4 regions of the Thalassotalea crassostreae genome follow, and region 1 is predicted to be linked to each of the others. Evidence: predicted binding sites of a transcription regulator. Region 1 holds the regulator's gene; each other region holds the start of a gene.
The links. Region 1 encodes FNR, which switches genes on or off when oxygen is low (the NO sensors DNR and NnrR bind a similar motif). Its sites were predicted from a motif close to TTGATCTAGATCAA; they were not measured.

Region 1 (3,695 bases):
CCATGTGCATTGTCGTTGGCCACCCCTACCGCTCTTACCTGCGGCACAATTCGATTAAACCGTGAAGGCATCATGATAAAAAGTGGTCATGTATTGGAAACAATGCCTACGATCAATTGTTATGCGTTCGATAAAACCGGTACGTTGACAAATGGCGCATTTGCGATAACCAAAGTCGAGGTACTTAGCGAGCACTATAATGAGCAACAATTACTCGCCATTGCCGCCGCAATAGAAACGCGTTCTGAGCATCCTATTGCCAAGGCGTTTAGTGAATATCGTGACTTTAACATTAACACTAAAAATATTGACGTGATCCCAGGTTGTGGCATCAGTGCGACACTCATTGATAGCAACCAAATGCCAAGCACGGTAAATATCGGCAAAGTAAGTTGGATAAATGAAACATGCGACATTGCTGAAAAATATTATAATGCTCAATGCTTAATGACGATAGACAATACGCTGGTTGCCGTATTTTATTTAGAAGATACCCTTCGCGATGATACTAAGCACGTATTGCAAGAATTGACGTCAAAAGGCAACGACGCTCTTTTGATCAGTGGTGACAGTGAAGCCGGTGTAAATAAATTTTGCCAACAAGTTAATATCAGAGAGGTCCACCATACCTGCACAGCGACTGATAAACTAATTCTTATCAAGCAAAAACAAGAATACGGAAAAAACGTTGCTATGGTTGGCGATGGTGTGAACGATTCACCAGTATTTGCCGCAGCTCACATTTCAATAGCAATGGGTAGCGGTACGGAAATAGCAAAAAGTGGGGCTGATGTTATTTTACTTAATAACCAACTTTCAAGCTTATTAAATCTCACCCGCATATCCAATAAAACATCTAGAATTGTGAAACAAAACTTTGCTTGGGCGTTTGCTTATAACTCGATAATCCTGCCACTGGCAGTATGTGGTTTTATCACGCCATATATGGCAGTATTAGGTATGTCAGCAAGCTCTATTATCGTGGTTACCAATTCACTAAGGTTATTAAAGTCATGAGCGTGATCTATATTCTTATCCCTGTTGCTCTGGTCTTTACGGCGATTGCCATTTATTTGTTTTTCTGGGCGGTTAAAACAGAACAATTTGATGATCTTGAGAAACAAGGCATGAGCATTCTATTTGACGATGATAAGCAACAAAACAACACTCGCGAAAATAATCAAACCTCTAGCAACGAAGAACTAGAAAAGAAAAAATGAGCTTAGACTTTTTATCGGCATTTTTGATTGGTTTAGCGGGTGCAGGACACTGCGTCGCAATGTGCGGTGGCATTACCACAATGTTGACGTCATCAATTGCCGGTGAACGTAAGCTAAACTTTTCGTTACTTTTAAGCTATAACTTAGGACGCATCTCTTCCTACGCTATCGCCGGCGCTATTGCTGGTTTAACAGGCTCGTTAGCGGCAAAATCCATCGGCGATCATATTATTTGGCTTAAAGTTATTGCTGCAGTCTTTGTTATATTACTTGGTCTATACATTGCCAAATGGTCATTCTTATTAAATCGTGTTGAGGCCATTGGTTCGTATTTATGGAAGTACCTACAACCATTCTCGAAACGATTTATACCGGTAACAAATATCAAGCAAGCATTGGGGTTAGGTGCAATTTGGGGATGGTTACCCTGCGGCCTTGTGTACTCAACCCTTACATGGTCTGTAGCAAGCGCTGATTGGCTAAATGGCGCATTAATTATGGCTGCCTTTGGTTTAGGAACGTTACCCGCTCTATTAACTTTAGCGTCAGGATTTGCATTTATCACCACAACCTTACGCAGTGACATTTTTCGAACCCTAACCGCTCTACTTCTAATTGCATATGGCGGTTATTCATTAATGATTGCTCTACAACAAATATTTTAGTAAAATTTAACGATTAATTAATAGTTTATAGAAGTTAGTAGTTATGCCTCAAACAATCCCGGTTGCGAATAATATTAAGTGTCAAAATTGCAGCATAAGTGAATTGTGTCTTCCTTTTAGTTTAAATGAATCAGAGCTTAACTTACTTGACGACATCATTTCTCGTAAAAAACCGATTCAAAAAAATACACAAATATTTAAAGCCGGCGAAAACCTTCATACGCTCTATGCCATCCGTTCAGGTACTTTTAAAACGTTTATAATTTCAGAACAAGGTGAAGAACAAATCACTGGTTTTCACTTAGCTGGTGATTTAATGGGATTCGATGCGCTTTCTAAGAAAAAACATCCAAGTTTCGCGAAAGCGTTAGAAACGTCAATGGTTTGTGAGATCCCATTTGAAGTATTAGATACGCTATCTAATAAAATCCCTAAGCTTAAAGCACAAATGATGAATTTAATGAGCAACGAAATACTCTGCTCTAGCGAGATGATTTTATTATTAAACCGTAAAAATGCCGAAGAGAAACTTGCTACATTTTTAGCAAGTTATGGCCATCGTTTAGGTAGTCGTAATTTATCAAATATGGAATTCAACCTGCCGATGACTCGCAGTGAAATTGGTAATTATATTGGCTTAACAATTGAAACTATTTCTCGTTTAATGACAAGGTTTCAAAAAGAAGGCCTTATTAAAGTCGAAAATAAGTTTATAACGATTATTGATAAGGACGCGTTATACCAACTTGCAGGCTTTAATAAATAGCCGAGGACTAACTCTTTACATAAGGCACCTAAACGGTGCCTTTTTTGTGTTTAAAATCACATAATCTTTTAAAATATTTGATACGAATCAATAAGCTATGATTATTACTATTTTTAATGCTAACAAATTTGTAACAATCAATAGAAGCGATTAAGCTTAATATACCGTTTATTTATACAAATTCTCGTTAATTAAGGCCAGACTCATGGAAAGTTATCAAAATATCCTCGTTGTTATTGACCCGACTACAGAAGACCAAAAAGCATTGGCAAGGGCATGCACCCTTGCGAGCAAAACCAACGCAAGGATTACTGCTTTTTTAACTATCTACGACTTTTCATACGAAATGACCACAATGCTGTCAGGTGAAGAACGAGAGGCAATGCGAGAAACTGTAGTTAATGACAGAGAACTATGGCTCAAAGACCTCATTAAAGACATGCCGTGTGATATTAGCACTAAAGCGGTATGGCACAACCGACCTTTTGACGCGATATTAAGTGAAATCCGTGATAATAACTTCGATTTAGTAGTAAAAAGTACTCATGAACACCCTGCACTGCAGTCAGTGATATTCACACCAACGGATTGGCATTTAATTCGAAAATGTTGGGTACCTTTATTACTTGTTAAAGAACATCAATGGCCAGAAAATGGTCATGTACTTGCTGCCGTTAACGTTGGTAGCGAAGAACTCGAGCATCAATCGCTAAATAACAAAATTACCGAAGAAGCCCTTAATCTTAGTAAGTTGATCACCGCAGATACTCATTTTGTTAATTCTTACCCTGGAACACCTATAAATATTGCTATAGAAATTCCGGAATTTGACGCCAATGAATATAACCAAGCAATGAAGAACCATCACCGCGATGTAATGCGAGAACATGCTGATAAATTTGGCATTGATTATGATTTTCTGCACGTTGAAGAAGGATTACCAGAGGATGTTATTGAAAAAGTAGCTAACGACATCGATGCAGAACTCGTCATTCTTGGTACAGTGGGTCGTACAGGTCTTTCAGCTGTACTTATCGGCAATAC
Region 2 (3,695 bases), 1.4 Mb from region 1:
ATAGGATCGACGAGTACAACAAGGTTATCAAGTAAGTTGTTGACCTCTTCATCTTCACTTGCAATTAAATGGTAAATTAGGGCTAGCGAAGAGTCTGCGCCTGAGGATTCATTACCGTGAATAGAATAAGCCATCCACGCCGTAGCAGGGGTCTGCTCGATTAACTTGACAATGTCGCCTTTGGATAAGTCATCCGGTGTGCTTAGCGCAGTAATATTGGCTTTGATAGTATCTAAGTCATTAATGTTTTTGGCGCTAGAAATCGTAAGATAGTGCAGTGGTCTATTTTCATAGGTACGCGCATACTCAACAATATTGGCACGTTCACTTTGCTCAGCCCAAATATTCACTAAGGTATTAATTTGTTCCGGTGTAGCCGTTTTTTCACCAACTTCAAATCCGAGGAAATCCTTGGGTGAGGTTATTTTTGTATCATAAGTTCCGGTTAAAATATTTGGATATTTTGCCTCAGCTAGGGGAGTCGGCTTCATCACCGTTGTTGCGGTAGCGTTAAAAGCTGCTGCAAGCAGTAATAAAGGTGCAGCTAATCGTGTTGAAATTCTCATAGTCCCTTCTTTTATTTATTGTTTTTTTAAACATGTTAACTATAGAAGTGGATATCAAAAAGATAAAGGTAGTTGATTAACTGTAAAGGGTTAACAGCCATCGATAGCGATAAATAGGCAATAAATGCTTGCTCTGAAGGTAAATGAAAAAGCAGGCCAACGCCTGCCATTTAGTAATTAGAAGTTGAAAGCCTATAATTGAAGCCTCACTTTATAATCAATCTGATAGTTAACGGATTAATTAGCTGCATAGCAGTTAATGTTTTGTTGTTTGTTTTCAGCTGAAGAAATGCGCATTTGATCATATTTTATATCGGGAACATTGGCTTGAATTGCTTGTTCAAAAACCATTGCTACATCACCAATTTTTCGGCCTTGTTTATTGAGTTTATCGAATGATGGTTGATGCTTTTTCATTAACGTACTCAACTTTGAAGAGAGTTTATTTAGTTCTTTTACTTCGGCGGTATTGTGAAAATTACCAGCTTCAGTTTGCTGTTCAATTTTTTCTGATAAGCGTTCTATTTCATCGCTGTATTGCTCTATTTGATGCTGGATCTCTTCAATAGGTTGCTCTAAATCTTGCATTTCTTGCTCCGCATTTTGCAGCTCTTTGTATGCCTGAAACTGAGTACTGTTCATCGCATATTCACTAACAACTTTACAATTATTCATCAAAGTGATTGTGTATTCACCGTCCTTTAAAGCGTCTGCGTAACTGCTACTAAGTACCGCTGATACTAATAATGCAGCTACTGCTGTTGTGGTTTTTTGAACTAAATTCATTGTGTTAATCCTTAATTAATTTTTTAAACTTTTATTCAAAGATGTGGATCTAATCATTGATTAGAGCTTTTTATTTGTTGTTCTCTTAATTAGTTAGTCGCGTAAAAGGCGTAAAAGGTTTGAAATTATTTGAATGAATGAGTTAACTCAATTTTACAGGCCAAATTAACGAGTCAATTTAGCTGCTTAATCTACAAGTAACATTGTACTTCATTAATGCACACAAACATTCCGGCGTTCTAGTTACAAAAAGTAACGTAAGTTAATCAATTGTTGATCTAGATCAGAGTGGTCTTTATGCACTGTTTTATTCTATAGGAAACACATAGTTGAATAACTTTTATGGAGAATTTTTATGGATAACTTAGCTTTCTTATTATCGGACCCGATCGTACTATTTTCAGCGGGCGGACTATTAACTGTGTTGGTAATTATAGCGTACTACGTTTATTACTTTATGACTAAGATTAACAACAACGAGTAAACCATTACTGCTATTTTTGAAACACACTGTGTTGTTAATATGCCTCATATTCTGTGGGGCATAGGCACGTCTTTAATAAAATCTGCAATCAATCGAGCAAATACTAAACCTGCCAATTGACGTTACAGAGTAACTTGTCACGCTATGCCATTCTCAACGAATAGATTCAATCACTTGCAATTGATTTCAACAAGGTTAAGCTGTAGCTAAGTAAATAGAATTTAAGTTTTGACAATCTATCTAAGTAGAAATGGCTTTCTACACGCGCTTAGATAATTAAAAATAATGGAATTAGTAATGAAATTTGTTCAGGTATTGTTGCTTATATTAGCAGGGGTTTCGCTGTCTAGCCAAGCTGCCATAGTCAAGCATACGGTAAACAGTAGTAAAACTATTCATATGAAAGATATGACACTGCAAGTTTTTAGCGGTGAATTTTATTTTGAGTTTGATCCTAACAATGCGGTAAACAAAGAGATTGTCGATATTGAGTTAGCGATACCTAATGCTGAAGGCATGGTAAGCGCAAAAGCTAATTATTTTATTATCCAACCAAAGAATCCAAAAGATCGACGCGGCGCAATTGTCGAAGTAAGCAATCGTGGTGGCAAATCGGCTCTTTCATATTTTAATCTAGCTCCTAGAGTGGCAATGCCAGATAAAAGCGCCGCACTTGGCGATGGCTTGATCCAAGAATTAGGTTTGTCACTTGTCTGGGTAGGTTGGCAAGGCGATGTGCCCCATAAAGACGATTTAATGTACGCAGAATTACCACGTATTATTGATCTCGAAGGATGGGTTAGAAGTGATTGGACCGTTGATAATAACAAATCATTATTAACATTAGCGCACCGCGATAATATAGAAACAATTTACCCCGTAGACTTTGCTACTCAAGATGAAGCCTGGCTTACCAAGCGAATGGGACGTGATAGTTTGCGAGCAATTGTGCCTCGTAATCAATGGCAATTTAGCTCCGACGGTAAATCGATCGTTGGTGATTTCAGTCCTGGCATATATGAATTAGTGTACCCTGCGAGAGACCCTCAAGTTGCTGGCATTGGCTTAGCGATAATACGTGATACAGCCGCGTATATTAAAGAAGAAAGCAATCCGTTTTACGTACCCAAAGCAATTGCCTATGGGGTGTCACAAACTGGTCGATTTTTACGTCATTTCCTACATCAAGGATTTAATGAAACTGAAGATGGGATAATTGCCTACGATGGGATGTTTATTCATACTGCTGGCGCAGGTCGCGGCAGTTTCAATCATCGATTTGCGCAGCCGTCTCGTGATGCTCATCGCATGTCTGCATTTTTCTATCCAACCGATGTTTTTCCGTTTACCTCTCAACGTATTCGATCTGACATAACCAATCAAAAAATTGGTTTGTTAAAACGTAATCATGAACCATTTTATCCTAAAATTTTCTATACCAATACGGGATATGAATATTGGGGACGTGCTGCAGGTCTTACCCATAGCCATAAAGTATTTGATATGGCGCCATTAGAAAATGAGAGAATCTTTCACTTAGCTTCAGCTCAACACTTTGTTGAAAGCACCAACAATATAAAATTAGTTGATAAAGACAATCTAATTTTTCGCGGTAATAATCTTAATTTTAAACCTCATTTACGCTCGCTGTTATCGCATCTGAGTGAGTGGGTTATCGCTGACCGTAAGCCTCCGAAAAGTAAGTATCCTAGGTTTGCTGATCAAACCCTAACAAACTATGCTCACTTTCAACTTCCGAATTGGCTTGGTGTTGAAAAACCATTTAAACCGCATACCGCTTATGAGATTGATTACGGTAAGAATTGGCACAAAGGGGTGATAGATAATCATCCTCCAGT
Region 3 (3,695 bases), 400 kb from region 1:
ATCCTGAGACCCTGAAATAAATTCAGGGAGTTGATTAAGGTTTAGGATACGATAAGTTGACGTCGTGGGACGTAATGACGGAAACACTGTCCATAAACCTCGTATTAAGGCTTCAGCGCCAACACATCGGTTTTTAATAAGCTCAAGATGCTCTCAGCGGTATTACCGATGATCTTCTGCTCAAGACCTTTTCTGCCCACTGTACCGGTAACAACAATGCTGGCCTTGCAATCTGCAGCCACAGACGTGATCACTTTGTCTACTTGGCCGGCTTTGATATGAATATTGTTAATATCAATGCCAAAACTCGTTGCAATGAGCTTGAGCACATCACCAAGATCCGCACGATAATCAGATTCCATTTTCTCTTTGTTGTGAATGCCTAATTTGCGAAGGATCGGAGTAATCGGCACTGCATAGCATACGTGTAATTCTGTATTTAATTGCTTGGCTAATATGCTTGCGTGCTCCAATATCTTTTCATTAAGTTGCTTCTTGTCTGGCATCAATGTTTCAATATCAATGGTTGCCAGTACAGTATTTGCTTTATGCCATTTTTTGTTAGCGGCTATGTACACCGGAGCTGGACATTCTCTTAACAAATGCCAATCCGTTGGCGTATAAAAGAGCGCTTCACTGCGATGGCCTGTTTTGATGACCATTGTCGGTTTAAAGTCGGTCACATATTTATTAACCCAAGGCGCAACGTTCTTTTCCCAAACCGTTTCAAAATCATAGTCAGCAACGCCTTGTAAGGTGTTCACGAGTTTATTCGCGGCAATTTCATGGTGATCTTGAACGATGCGCGCTTTCGCTTCTTCAATATCAACCACGCCGCGAAGGTTGTGATAGCAAAAACTGACGATATGTAATTTTGCTTTGTAGGCTTTGGCTAAATCTGCTGCCTGTTTAATGGCAGTGTAATCTTGTTCTTGTGAATCGTTAATGACTAAAATTGTGTTCATTGTTTTGTCCCTCTCACTGTGTCTGTTTGCGTGAGTATTTGTGAGAAAATCTAAGCGAGATAGCTAAATGAGCTTTAATTAAGTGGATCTGACCCTACTTATTTTGCCCTATATGTTTGTGTTATCGTGCTCATGCCACGTTAGGGTTTAAGCACCATTACGTTGGTTTTTAATAGACCAAGGATTTTTTCTGCGGTGCTACCGAGTAATTTTTCTTTTCGTCCAACGGAACCGATAACCACAATGCCTGTGCGAAGTTTGGCAGCTGTTGATGGGATCACTTGCTCTGGTTTACCGGCTTTTATGTGGAAGTTCTCGACCGGTATTTGGTATTGTGCGCTAAGCTCTGCGATAACCGGCGCCATGGTTTTCTCAGTTTCCACTTCAACTTCGTCTTTGTATTGCAAACCAAGATCTCTTAAGAACGTTGAAAATAGTGGGGTGTAACATACCTGAACGTTCACATCGAGTTTAGTAGCCAACTCTTTTGCTTTGGCTAAAATGGTATGGTTAAGTGCCTGTTTGTCTTCAATTTTGGTGCTTAAATCCACTGCCGCTAAGATGTCATCGGCACGCTTCCATTTTTCTTCCGATAATAAAAACACCGGAGCAGGGCAATAACGAATAAGCTGCCAGTCAGTTGGCGTATAGAATAGTCGCTCACTGCGATGGCCGGTTTTTAATACCATAATTGGATCATGGCTTTGGCAGTAATCAATGGTCCATTGGTCTACGTGCTTTTCCCAAACAACTTCATAAGTATAACGATTGTTATTGGCGTATTCGGCCAATTGGTCATTCGCTTTTTCGTCAAGTCTAGCAAGAATGCTTTGTTTAAACGCTTCACCTTTTGCTCTTAAACCACGTAAATCTTCATGGAAAAAATAGACAACGTGCATGGTTGCATCATAAGCTTTAGCTAACTTGTCGCCTTCACTTATAGCGATATTCTTTTCAATACTTGCATCCGCGATAACCAATATCTTGTTCATAGCTCACCTGAGTTTTATGTTTATAGTCTAAGCATAATCACTTTTTACAAGTTCGGTTTGATTTGAATCATATTTTTCAATAAAACCAGGTCGTTTGTTAGCAATTTATTTACATTTTTTAAGTGCGCTTAAATGCCATTATAAGGATACGATTTTTAGCTCGATTTAAGCTGTTCATAGCAAGTAATGTCTTGTTATATCACGGTATAGTCGAAAACCTTTGAAGTAATTTTTACGGTGCCTTTGACATTGCCTTTTTCAGGGCTTAAATCATTGTTATTAGGTTCATGGACAATGATAGGGACGCGTTGTCTATTGCCTAGTTCAATGCTTTGCTTAGAGCCATTGCTAGAGCGTTGTTCAGAACCGCACTTAGGACCGTTTTCAGAGCCTAAACCACCCTGATAAATCGCCTGTTTTCTCGGTCTGCCAGGCTTCATCTTGGTAAAGTAGAAGTTATGGTTTAACGCTAAACTTCGCAAAAATTGACTGTCGCCAATAGGGAAGTTATGGCTTAGACGTTCAGTAATAAAATCGCTCAACGTTTTAGAGTCAATTAGTGTACTTATGCTTTGATAACAGTTCTTGCGATTAAGCTTGTCATCGGCGAGCATCAAGTAGATAGGGTGGGGACTAACATCTAAACACAAATCATTTATCTGATGCTGTGCATTTTGCCCATAGCTCGACCACGGATAGTCGATGAGTTGGTGGCATATGCCACTGACAATCGGCGCATACTCGATGTAATGCATCGCTGATAGTAAAAATTGCTTAGGCTCTATGACTGATGATTTATGCCTTCCTTGGAACAATGAACCCGTGCGCTGATATCGTCGATTAAAGTACTTAACATAACTGCTACTCACTACCTGCATTAATCGACCTATGCTGTCTTCATCACTTGGTGTTAATAATAACGTAATGCGATTATCCAATAAAACGAAGGCATGTAGGGCTATCTTAGTTTTATTTATGCTTGCATTAAGTATTGTGATGTAGGTGTTAAAGTCATTGGAGCAGTAAAAACATGATTGTAAGTTATTGCCACATACTTGTATTAAGTGCGGCATATTAGCGATGTATAATCTTGGTTTGCGTGGCATGTGAATTCCTTTTCATTTGCATTGTAAGTTGTAAGTTGTAAGTTATAGCGGTGAGTAACTGCTAATTTATGGCTAAACTCTTTAACCCTAGTTATATTGGCGTTGTCCCTATTCAACAGCGGTTTAATATTTATAGTTTTTTTTGAACCTATGTAGAGAATGCTTGAGGTCGATTAGCAATAGTATTACCCCATCCATAGGGTATTAATTACTATCTACAACACCTCAATTTCTCCGAAACCTAGTAAACCTGTGGTTTCTGTTTTGCTATCCATAGCAAGGAATGATCGGATCCTTTTGATCAACCCTTTGTCATGGCATTTTGTCGCTTCTTTCTATGCTTTAGCGTCTGCCTTGTTTACTTTAGCTTAGCTGTTACAGAAGTAGCGCTATTTGAATGCTATGACTGCCAGTATCCTGGCGTCCTTTATGCTCCCTGCATATAACTCAATCCATTGAGCTTTCTCCTAGTTAAACGTTACTCCATTAACGTTTTAATTCACTCCGCAGTGGTTAATTTGTAAAATTAGTCTCCGGAGTAGAAATATGGTCATCATTAATATTTGCGAATAGATATTTTCCCCAGATTTTGACTATTCACATGAAGATCCCTTCGAATTGCTGATTGATTA
Region 4 (3,695 bases), 990 kb from region 1:
ACGAGTCCATAATATTGGATGCATTTCAGCCATATTAGAACCCCAAAGCACAAATGCATCGGCATGTTCCATATCGTCATAACAACCCATAGGCTCATCGATACCAAAGGTACGCATAAAACCACCAACGGCTGAGGCCATGCAGTGACGAGCATTTGGGTCAATATTGTTAGAGCGGAAACCAGCTTTATAAAGTTTTACTGCGGCATAACCTTCTTGAACTGTCCATTGGCCTGAACCAAACATACCGACACCAGATGGACCTTTTTCTTTAAGCGTTGCTTTGGCTTTTTCCGCCATAATGTCAAAAGCTTGGTCCCAAGTAATAGGTGTAAAATCACCGTTTTTATCAAACTTGCCATCTTTCATGCGCAATAAAGGCGAGGTTAATCGGTCTTTACCGTACATAATTTTTGATAGGAAATAACCTTTGATACAGTTAAGGCCTTTGTTTACTGGTGAGTTAATATCACCATGAGTAGCCACAACTTTATTGTCCATGGTGGCGACGTTAACACTGCAACCTGTGCCACAAAAACGACAAGGCGCTTTGTCCCATTTTAATTTTGTCATATCACTTGAAGTGATAATATTTGAAGCAGCAGCCGGTACTGCAACACCAGCGGCCGTTGCCGCTACCGCGACAGCATTAGCTTTTATAAATTCACGTCGGTTCAATTTCATTAGTGTTCCCCGTTATTCTTCTAAATATTGATGATAGACAGGTGCAAGTGTGAATATGCCAGCCTGGTCCCTAACAATGTCTGCGTATTTGCCAATTTTTTTCTGGTTGTCAGCTTCAATGGTAAATACGATTTTTCCGGTATCTGAAGTCGCGTGAATTTCAGCGCCCGGAGTCGATAATATGCTTTCTTCTACCGCTTTTTTTTGCGAAATATCAATTTGTGCAATGAAGCTTGCGACATGATATTCGTTAGTTTTTACTGGTTGTTCCATTAAATGCTTCCTTCAGTACAAGCTCAGTTGAATTGCTCGGACAAACACTGATGCATGCGCCACAACTGGTACATGCGTCTTGGTCTATCACTGGTTTTGGTATGGCGTTATCGATAAACTTAAATGCGATTGCACGTGGTTCGCAAACATCTTTACAACTTTGGCAATATATTTGTTGTTTTGCTAAACAATCGTCTTTGATATTGAGATGAGCTGGCCATGCAGAGTGTTGCTTAGCCTCTACAAATAAATCTTGCTCACAGCTATCAATGCATTTTTCACAAAAAGTACACTCATCAATTGAGAAATCTACTTTCGGAAATCCATCGTCTGCTTTAATAATAATGTTTTGTGCGCAGTCTGAAATACAGTCGCCACATTGAGTGCAACCGTCAATAAAGGCTTGTTCTGATTTTATCCACGGTAAACGTATTTCTACCTTTTTTGGTAGCTTACGGCCACGTAGAAAATTGCGTTTGGATTTATCGATAACAACTTCCATGAATTATCAAACGCCTGGAGGGCCCATTATTAATTGACTAATCCAAATGGTAAATCCATAAGCGGCAACAATCGCAACCGCTAATATTGGACCTAAAAATACAGCGAGGAAAATAAAGGTATTACGTTCATCTTTTTTTTGCTCACCCGAGTTTGTTATTTCAGTCATGGCATCTCTCGTTTTTAAATATTATTAAGATATAAAGTTGCTGTTAATGTTTTGTTAATTGACTATATAAGATTATAGGCGTTAATTTGAATTAATTCGTAAAAATAATAGGTTTATTATTGATCTAGATTAAGTAAAGTCAATCTAAATTGTCGGCTGTTCAATAATTGAACAGATGTAAAGGGCGTTATATTTACTGTTAACTCTGGTACACTTATAAAATATCCATAATAATTAACTGTTTAGTGTCAATATAGCGGTGAGTGTCGATTTGAATAATTACCTTGAATATTTTTCTAAAAGCCATGTTGAATTTAGCGCCCAGCGTCTTCGTGGAACCTTGCTGATACAAGGCGACGAAACTTGGCTAAAGGAGCAACTTGCCGAAGTGTTTTTGGCCTTAAAAACGCGGACAATATTGCACTTTAGCAACAGTGAAAGTAATGGAAATATTGAGGCTGATAACCGAAACTTTAAACAGTTTTTAGGGCAAGAACACGACGTATTAGTGTTTGAAGCAGAGCAGCATTTTAATGTCGATGCGTTCGCCGCGCTTTCTGGCACCTTAGTTGCTGGTGGACATGCAATTGTTGTTTTACCCGAGCCATTGATTTCTAGCAGTTTATTTTGTCAGCGCTTTATTCAAATCGCGAAAACTTACGACAACGTTGATTTTGTTTGTCCTCAGTCGCCATTATCTTTACAACGATTGCCCAACACCAAAAAAAATGAACCAATTGCAATTAATCAATTAAAGCAAGTCATCCAAGACCAGTTTAGTGACGACTTTAAATCAAATTGTGTTACTGCTGAACAAGCCGTAGCTGTTGAGAAAATAATACAAGTGTTGACAGGCCATCGTGACCGACCTTTGATACTCACCGCTGATCGAGGTCGCGGTAAATCTAGTGCCCTCGCTATAGCCGTGGTAGAGCTATTAAAAAAGCAGGACAAGCGTATCATCATCAGCGCGCCGCATCCTGATAGTCTCAGTGTGTTTTTTAACCAAATTCAGCACTTTATGCCAAACTCTAAACGCACAGGCAATCAAGTATTTTATGGCTCTAGTGTCGTTGAATTTATTGCCATTGACGCCTTAGTTAAACATCAACCAAGTTGTCATCTTTTATTAATTGATGAAGCGGCCGGTATCCCATTGCCGCAGTTAAGACAATTGTTGGGCCACTATCATCGACAGGTTTTTGTTTCTACCGTCCATGGCTATGAAGGGGCCGGGCGAGGATTTAGTACTAAGTTTGTCAATGAAGTTAAACATACAAGGCCGAATGCTAATTTGCTGCATATTAAACAACCAATTCGTTGGGCTGAAAATGATCCGCTAGAGCGTTTTAGTTTTGACGCTTTGTTGTTAAATGCCAAGTTAGCAGATGCGAAGCAGGCGCAGTTAAGCATTCAGTCTATAAATGACATTGATCACCAGTATATTAGTGCTCAGCAATTATCTAGTGATGAGCCGCTATTGAGACGGGTTTTTGCCTTGTTGGTTACCGCTCACTATCAAACTAAGCCGAGCGACCTTATGATGTTGCTCGATAACCCGAAAGTGAGTTTAATTGTGCAATCGACTGAACAGCAACTTGTAGGCGTTGCATTATTGCTAGCTGAAGGGCAAATAGACGATGAATTGTCTGGCAAAGTAAAGCAATCAGTTCGACGCATTAAGGGACATTTAATTCCACAATCTTTATTAGTTCATAGTGGCATTGAGGATGCGTTTGAATATAGTTACCAACGAATTGTTAGAATAGCCATTCATCCTCAGTTACAAGGACAATCACTGGGTCATCAATTATTAGAGTATTGTCACAGCTATAGCCAGCGTTTAGGTTGTGATTTTGTCGCATCGAGCTTTGGTGCCAATAAACAACTATTAAAGTTTTGGTTAGATAATCAATTTTCAACCTGCCGTATTGGCTTTACCAAAGATAATGCTAGTGGCGAACATTCTGCTATCGTTTTACGTGCTATTTCCGATAAAGCTAGGCAGTTACAGGCGGTTATCAGCAAGCGCTTTTATAACGATCTAATTTATTATTTAGCCGATGAA

Region 2: a site for FNR is predicted at 1,626-1,639, ahead of LT090_RS16870 (DUF3149 domain-containing protein). Genes of this name have one in related genera too.
Region 3: a site for FNR is predicted at 2,015-2,028, ahead of LT090_RS10735 (universal stress protein). Genes of this name have one in related genera too.
Region 4: a site for FNR is predicted at 1,747-1,760, ahead of napE (periplasmic nitrate reductase, NapE protein). Genes of this name have one in related genera too.

Annotation. Positions count from the first base shown of each region.
Region 1 covers NZ_CP017689.1:2,096,255-2,099,949, forward strand. Annotated here, with positions in the region: gene LT090_RS09105 (heavy metal translocating P-type ATPase) at 1-1,017, shown strand, start outside; gene ccoS (cbb3-type cytochrome oxidase assembly protein CcoS) at 1,014-1,220, shown strand; gene LT090_RS09115 (sulfite exporter TauE/SafE family protein) at 1,217-1,885, shown strand; gene fnr (fumarate/nitrate reduction transcriptional regulator Fnr) at 1,929-2,651, shown strand; gene uspE (universal stress protein UspE) at 2,857-3,695, shown strand, end outside.
Region 2 covers NZ_CP017689.1:3,452,526-3,456,220, reverse strand. Annotated here, with positions in the region: gene LT090_RS15015 (M14 family zinc carboxypeptidase) at 1-566, opposite strand, end outside; gene LT090_RS15010 (hypothetical protein) at 804-1,352, opposite strand; gene LT090_RS16870 (DUF3149 domain-containing protein) at 1,708-1,836, shown strand; gene LT090_RS15005 (alpha/beta hydrolase domain-containing protein) at 2,134-3,695, shown strand, end outside.
Region 3 covers NZ_CP017689.1:2,497,578-2,501,272, reverse strand. Annotated here, with positions in the region: gene LT090_RS10740 (universal stress protein) at 105-965, opposite strand; gene LT090_RS10735 (universal stress protein) at 1,106-1,957, opposite strand; gene LT090_RS10730 (hypothetical protein) at 2,152-3,063, opposite strand.
Region 4 covers NZ_CP017689.1:3,085,041-3,088,735, reverse strand. Annotated here, with positions in the region: gene napA (nitrate reductase catalytic subunit NapA) at 1-684, opposite strand, end outside; gene LT090_RS13295 (chaperone NapD) at 697-957, opposite strand; gene napF (ferredoxin-type protein NapF) at 935-1,459, opposite strand; gene napE (periplasmic nitrate reductase, NapE protein) at 1,466-1,627, opposite strand; gene LT090_RS13280 (tRNA(Met) cytidine acetyltransferase TmcA) at 1,899-3,695, shown strand, end outside.